2 regions of the Actinomyces sp. oral taxon 180 str. F0310 genome follow, and region 2 is predicted to be linked to the other one. Evidence: riboswitches for the same ligand, from Rfam matches in the RefSeq annotation. Region 2 holds a riboswitch; the other holds the start of a gene.
The links. Region 2 has a riboswitch for thiamine pyrophosphate ahead of HMPREF9006_RS01845 (phosphotransferase enzyme family protein). Riboswitches for the same ligand answer to the same signal wherever they lie in the genome.

Region 1: it holds a riboswitch for thiamine pyrophosphate, as region 2 does, so the genes downstream of both, HMPREF9006_RS07010 (ECF transporter S component) here and HMPREF9006_RS01845 (phosphotransferase enzyme family protein) in region 2, are expected to answer to the same signal.

What each region holds. Positions count from the first base shown of each region.
Region 1 is NZ_GL622194.1:1,647,080-1,650,485, forward strand. It holds gene HMPREF9006_RS07005 (amino acid permease) at 1-1,456, shown strand, start outside; TPP riboswitch at 1,485-1,586, shown strand; gene HMPREF9006_RS07010 (ECF transporter S component) at 1,618-2,214, shown strand; gene HMPREF9006_RS07015 (ATP-binding cassette domain-containing protein) at 2,174-3,406, shown strand, end outside.
Region 2 is NZ_GL622194.1:413,853-417,258, forward strand. It holds gene HMPREF9006_RS01840 (ABC transporter substrate-binding protein) at 1-771, opposite strand, end outside; gene HMPREF9006_RS01845 (phosphotransferase enzyme family protein) at 782-1,900, opposite strand; TPP riboswitch at 1,934-2,041, opposite strand; gene rimP (ribosome maturation factor RimP) at 2,139-2,609, opposite strand; gene HMPREF9006_RS01855 (hypothetical protein) at 2,664-3,406, shown strand, end outside.

The DNA of each region.
Region 1 (3,406 bases), 1.2 Mb from region 2:
CGAGCACAGCGATACCGACAGGGGCGGCGGGGAGAAGCTTCAGCGCACGCTGAAGAACCGCCACATTCAGCTGATCGCCATCGGCGGCGCGATCGGCACGGGTCTCTTCATGGGATCGGGTAAGACGATCTCCGTCGCGGGTCCCTCCATCCTGCTGGTCTACACGATCATCGGCGTCGTCCTCTTCCTCTTCATGCGCACCCTCGGCGAGCTCCTGCTCTCCGACCGCAAGTACGCGACCTTCGCGGACATCGCGCGCGACCTGATCGGCCCGTGGGCGGGGTTCGTCACGGGGTGGACGTACTGGGCGTGCTGGGTCGTCACCGGCGTCGCCGACATGGTCGCGATCACGGGCTACGCGCGCTTCTGGTGGCCGCACCTGCCCGCCTGGATCCCCATCTGCGCCACGACGCTGCTCCTCTTTGGCCTCAACGCGATGACCGTCAAGGCCTTCGGGGAGACGGAGTTCTGGTTCGCCCTCATCAAGATCGTCGCCATTGTCGCCCTCGTGATTGTCGGCTTCACGATGGTCGCCATGGGCACCGTTGACGAGGCGGGCACCAGCGCGGCCGTCTCGAACCTGTGGTCCCACGGCGGGTTCTTCCCCCAGGGTTTCACGGGATTCCTCGGAGGCTTCCAGATCGCCCTCTTCGCCTTCATCGGGATCGAGATGGTGGGCACCACGGTCGCCGAGACCGACGACCCGGACCGCACGCTCCCCAAGGCCGTCAACTCGATTCCCGTGCGCATCATGCTCTTCTACGTCGCCGCCCTGGCCGCGATCATGATGGTGACCCCCTGGGACCAGGTGAGTCCCGAGTCCTCCCCCTTCGTCACGATGTTCTCCCTGACCGGCCTCGGCGCCGCCGCGACGATCGTGAACCTGGTGGTGCTGTCCTCGGCGGCCTCCAGCGCGAACTCGGGCATCTATTCGACCTCGCGCATGCTCTACGGCCTTGCCCGCCAGGAGCAGGCCCCGGGCGTGTTCTCGCGTCTGTCCAAGCATCACGTCCCCCTCAACGCCCTGTTCCTGTCCTGCGTGTGCCTCCTGTCGGGCATCGTCATCATGGGGATGGGCGGATCGATCTCGGGGGCCTTCACCCTGGTGACTTCCGTGTCCGCCACCCTCTTCATGGGCGTGTGGGTCGTCATCGTCGTGTCCTATCTGGTGTACCTGCGCAAGCGTCCCCAGCTGCACGCGACGTCGCACTTCAAGGCACCCGGCGGCGCGCTGAGCGCCTGGGTGGTCCTGGCCTTCATGGGAGCCATGGGCGTCATCCTGGCGGCCTGGGACGACACCCGGCCCGGCCTGATCTACTCCATCATCTGGATTGTCTTCATCGTCGGCGCGGCGTTCGCGAATCGTCACTACCTCCTGCGTCGCGCATCCCGCGGTATTCTCGGCGACGGCGGCACGGGCGAGGGTCCCCATACCGGCCCTCACCTGCATGAGTAGCGGAACACATGGCGAGTGACTATGCTCGCGTTCGTGCCACGGGAGCTCCGCGGGAGCTGAGAGGGGATAGGCCCCGACCGTAGAACCTGATCCGGGTCGTACCGGCGTAGGAAGGCTCTTTCCTCGTGGCCGCTGTGCAACACGAAGGGAACGACATTCGCATGGCTACCACCACCTCCTTCCGCTGGAGGGTTATCGACATCGTCACCGCCGCCGTCCTCGGCGTCGCGTGCGGCCTCATCTTCGTCGCCTGGAACCAGGTGGGTTACGCGGGCTACGAGTTCCTCAAGGCCATCGCCCCCGGCCTGGGCGGTCTCCTCACCGGTATCTGGCTGCTGGGCGGAACCCTCGGCGGTTACATCATCCGCAAGCCGGGCGCCGCCTTCTTCGTCGAGGTGCTCGCCGCCACCGTGTCCATGGGGCTGGGCTCCCAGTGGGCGGTGGAGACCCTGTATTCGGGCATCGCGCAGGGCCTGGGCGCCGAGATCGTCTTCGCCCTGGTCGCCTACCGCCGCTACAACGTGGGGGTCGTGGCCGGTGCCGGCGCTGCGTCCTTCGCGCTGGAGTGGGTCCTCGAGCTTTTCACCGCCGGGCACCTCGCCAAGGGCGCCCTCTACAACGCCTCCTACCTGGCGTGCGGAGTTGTCTCCGGCGTCTTCCTCGCCGGGGTTCTCGCCTGGGCGCTGACGAGGGCGCTGGCTGCCACGGGGGCACTCAATGCCTTTGCCTCCGGTCGGGGGACGCGCGAGCTTGTCTGACACTCGGCCCGGGGACGAGGCCGTGGACGCCTCCGCCCAGCGCCTTTCCTCCCTCGACGCGTCGGCCGCGCCCGGGGAGGGCGCGCGCGTGCGCGCACGCGGCTGGGGGTGGCGTCACGCGGGGCGCAAGCGGGCCGCGCTATCGGGCGTCGACCTCGACATTGCGCCCGGCGAGCGCGTCCTCGTGCTGGGACCGTCCGGGTCGGGAAAGTCGACCCTCATGGGGGGCCTGGCCGGGCTCCTGGGGGGCGCCGAGGAGGGCGAGGCCACCGGCACGCTCACCGTCGACGGCGTCGCTCCGGAGCGTGCGCGCGGACGCGTCGGCCTGCTCATGCAGGACCCCGAGGCCCAGGTGGTCCTGGCCCGTGTCGGCGACGACGTGGCCTTCGGCATGGAGAACTTGGGGGTGGCTCGCGCCGACATCTGGCCGCGCGTGAGCGACGCGCTGGACGCCGTCGGCCTGGATGTCGCCCTCGACCATCCGACGACGCAGCTGTCGGGGGGCCAGAAGCAGCGCCTCGCGCTGGCGTCCATCCTGGCGATGGGGCCGGGCCTCCTCCTCTTGGATGAGCCGACCGCGAACCTCGACCCGGTGGGCGTTGCGGAGGTTCGCCGCGCCGTCGAGTCGGTCGTGGAGCGCACGGGCGCGACCCTGGTCGTCGTCGAACACCGGGTCGACGTGTGGGCATCCCTCGTGGATCGTGTCATCGTGGTCGCGGACGGTGCGATCGCGGCCGACGGACCCCTGGACGAGGTCCTCAAGCAGCGCGGTCGGGAGCTGCGCGATTGCGGCATCTGGCTTCCCGGCGATGACGTCGCCGCCCAGGCCGGGCCGCTGCCCTCCCCGGAATCGAGGGATCGGGAGGCGCCCCCGCCGTCCGCGGCCGCACGCACGATTGCGCGCGCGAACGATCTGACGATCGGATACGACCCTGCCGCCCCCGTGCGCCGCGGGATCGACGTGTCGATTGAACGCGGGGTGTCGACCTGCATCGTCGGCGCGAACGGCGCGGGAAAGTCGACGTTCGCCCTGACCCTCGCCGGCCTGCTGCCCCCCATCGCGGGCGCCGTCGAGATAGCAACCGCTGACGGAGAGCGCGGCGACCCGCACGCGTGGACCAGCCGCCGCCTCCTCGGGCGTGTCTCCATGGTCTTTCAGGAGCCCGAGTACCAGTTCCTGGCCTCCACGGTC
Region 2 (3,406 bases):
TGCCGGGTCGGCAACGGCGTCCGCGTAGCCCCTCTGGGTGGCTTGTATGAAGCGCCGCGCCAGGTCTGGGTTCTCGTTGAGGTAGGCGGGGGTTGTTACCAGTCCAAGCTCAGCAGGAGTCGTTTCGACGCCGTAGTCGGCGGGCATGAACCACTTGAGGGGGGTGCCCTCAAGGTCGGCCTCGATGCCCTCCCACGTCGTGAGCCCTTCGGCGAAGTCCGCACTTCCGTTGTAGACGGCCGCGTAGGCGCTCGTGCCCAGCAGAGCGGTCTCCACGTTTCCTTCGCCTCCGTCGTTGCGGATCATCGCCCGCACCTTCGCAACCCCTTCGGAGGCTCCCCACGTGGCGAAGAGTTTGCCGTCGAGGTCGGCCGGCCTCGTGATGTCGGCATTGTCCGCCCGCACGGCGATTCCTTGCGACGATTGCTGTTGGAGGTTGAAGACCATCGTCATGGCGTCCCCGCGAGCCCGGGAGCCAATGACGGAGTAGGCGCCTTCGAAGGCGAAGTCGGCGCCTTTGGACAGGAGGACGGAACCCGATCCCGCCTCGGAGTAGGGCAGGATTTCCACGTCGATTCCGGCTTGGTCGTAGTAGCCGCGGGCCATGGCGAGGTAGATCCCCGAGTGATTGGTGTTGGGCGTCCAGTCCAAGGCCACGCTGACGGTTTGTTTCGCCGAGCCGCCCCGCTCGTCTGTGCTCGCACCTGCGCAGCCGGTCAGGATGGCGCAGGCGGATAGTAGCGCGGCGGATGCCGCGAGTGCGCGTCTCATGTCTGTCCTCTCAGTCGTGGGTGAGCGCGTCGTCGAGCCACGCCAGGTAGTCGCGCCCGCTCGGGCGCGTGAACCACCTGGTGTGCTCGCCGAAGAAGATGTCGAGGCACCAGTCGGCGCCGTGGAGGGAACGGGTTGCCCCGTACTGGTACTCGATCCAGTTCAGTGCCGCTTCGGCTTGGACGAGGGGCATCATGGTGACGAGTCCGCGCCTCTCGTCGGGGCTCAGCGGGCGGATCTCTTCGTAGCCCTCGATGAGTGCCAGCGTGACGTCTGCGCGTACGGCGTCTTCGTCGCCATCGACGATTCGTGTCCATTCGAAGGCATTGCGTTCGATCGCGAGCGCCAGGTCGTAGACGGCCGGGTTTCGGTCCGCCAGGCCGAAGTCGATGACCTGTGAGGGGTTGTTTCCGTCCCAAAAGACGTTGGAAACGTGCAGGTCCCCGTGGGTCCATGCGACCGGCAGCCTGGGTGCTATGTCCGCGTAGGAGGCCGCGAATTGCAGGTGAGGCGCCCACTGGTCTTCGATACGCCGCCCCGAGTGCGCCAGGTATGCCCGAACACCGGGGCGTTCGGCGAGCCATCGGGGCAGGTTGCGCCTGGGATCGGAGGCGAAGAGGTGCATGCTCGATTGATAGGCGCACGCGGGGTTGCGTCTCGCGCGATAGCCGGCCGAGGCGATAGCCAGGCGCGCGGTCATGGCTCCCAGGGCGCGGGCCTCGTCGAGGGTGCGGGGCACCGTCCAGGTGGGGGCGTCGCGGTATCGGTCCTCGCCTTGGGCACCTTCGTATACCTCCCACGTTCCGGCGGGTGTTTCCCAGAGGGTGTCGTGGTCGGCGAAGCGTAGGAGGGCCGGTGTGGGGATCCCCCTGTCACGCACGTGGGCGACCAAGCCGTGGACCGCTCGCAGGTGGTCGGCGGGAAGCGTGCGAGGGCCGTGTCGTTTGATGAAGACGGTGCGAGGGCCGACGTCGACGAGGATTCCCGCAGTGGTGGGGCGATTCGACACCGTCAGTGGGGTGCCGGCCAGGGGTTGTTCGAGGCGTCCGAGGACGTCCGCGATCTCGGAATCGGAGATGACGGGCCAGGCCCTGGTCGTCACATCGAGGTGCGCGTTCTTCTCGTTCACTGCGGCTCTTTCGCGTGCGCGCACGAGCCCTCGTGGAAGAAGTGTCTGCGTCCCTACGCCGGTATGACCCGGATCAGGTGTGTCGGTCGGAGGCTCGCCTCCCTCTCAGCCCCTCGTCTCCGGGGCTCCCGTGCATCGGGTCACACCATACACGAATGTGACGACGCTATCAAACGTCGGCGAGACGGCATCGCGTCGGCCTCATCGCCGACAAGGACGCCGACCGGCGTCTTCTACCCTATTGTCCAGCGCCGAATTCGACGCGAGAACGCGCCTTCCGCATGTCGCTGTAGGCGATGGTGGTGGCGTTGCCGTCAACGTCGATGGTCGCACCGGACTCGTCGGCGTCGACGACGCGTCCGCTGACGTGTCCGCCGGCACGCAGCTTCACGCGAACGAGTCGCCCGACTTGGCGCAGCCAGTGGTCGACCTTGGTGAGTTCGCGCTCGGCGCCGGGCGTGGACACCTCAAGCAGGTATTCGCCGTCGATCGGATCGGCGTCGTCCAGGGCTCGGGACACGGCCCGAGACACGTTCGCCAGGGCATCCGAGTCGACGCCTCCGGCACCGATAGGCGCGTCAACGATGACCCGCAGGAGGGGTGTGTGGTCGGAGCGCGAGCGCGTCACCGATTCCAGCTCCAGGCCAGCCTGCTCAACGATAGGTGCGAGGAGTTCCTCAAGCGAAACGTCTGAGGTGGACGATGCCATAAGCGCCTGTCTTTCTTCTGCCGTACGCGGGTCAGTTACCTATCCTACCCAGGGGTGTGGGATGATGCGGGTGTGCGTTTCGCGAAACAGACTTTGAACACACGCCGCGCGCTGAGCGTTTTCGCCGTTGGCGCGGTGGTTGTGGCGTTGTCCGCTTGCCAGGCTTCCTCCCTGCCCTCGCTGTCGGGTTTCGAGGCCGTGAGGGACCAGGCGGCTCGGACCGAGTCGGCTGCTTCTTCCCGAGCCTCCCAGTTGGCGTCGCTTGCAACCGATTGCGCCTCCTGTTCGTCGGCTCTGCGCGCCGCCGCCGCTTCCTCCGACGAGCGTCTCGAGGCACTGGGCGGGCTGTGGGATCCGTGGGGTGGAGACACCCCCGATGGCGAATCGGCGCCTGCGGCCGTGTCTGAGGCACCCACCGAGGTTTCCGCGTACGTGTCGTGGCTGGCCAGGACCGCAACGAGAGACTTGGAGATCGCTTCCGACCCACATCGGTCGAGTTCTGAGCAGGCGCGTACCCTTGCGGCAGCCGCGCTGGGACGCTACGCGACGGCGGTGACTGTGAGCCGCGCCTACGGGATCGCGCTGGATTCCGGAGCGGACCAGGCACTCCTGATCAATGACCGTACCAACGCGGCCTCCCGACAGGGCGTCCAAACCTGGTCGATCGATCTTTTCGATTCCCCGTCGGTGACTCCCGTCTTTGCCCCGTCGGGGAAGGACCTGTCGTCCTCGGCGGAGCTGTCGGCGGCGGTGGCCACGTGGGATTGCACCGCCTCGACTCTCCCCAAGGCGCAGAC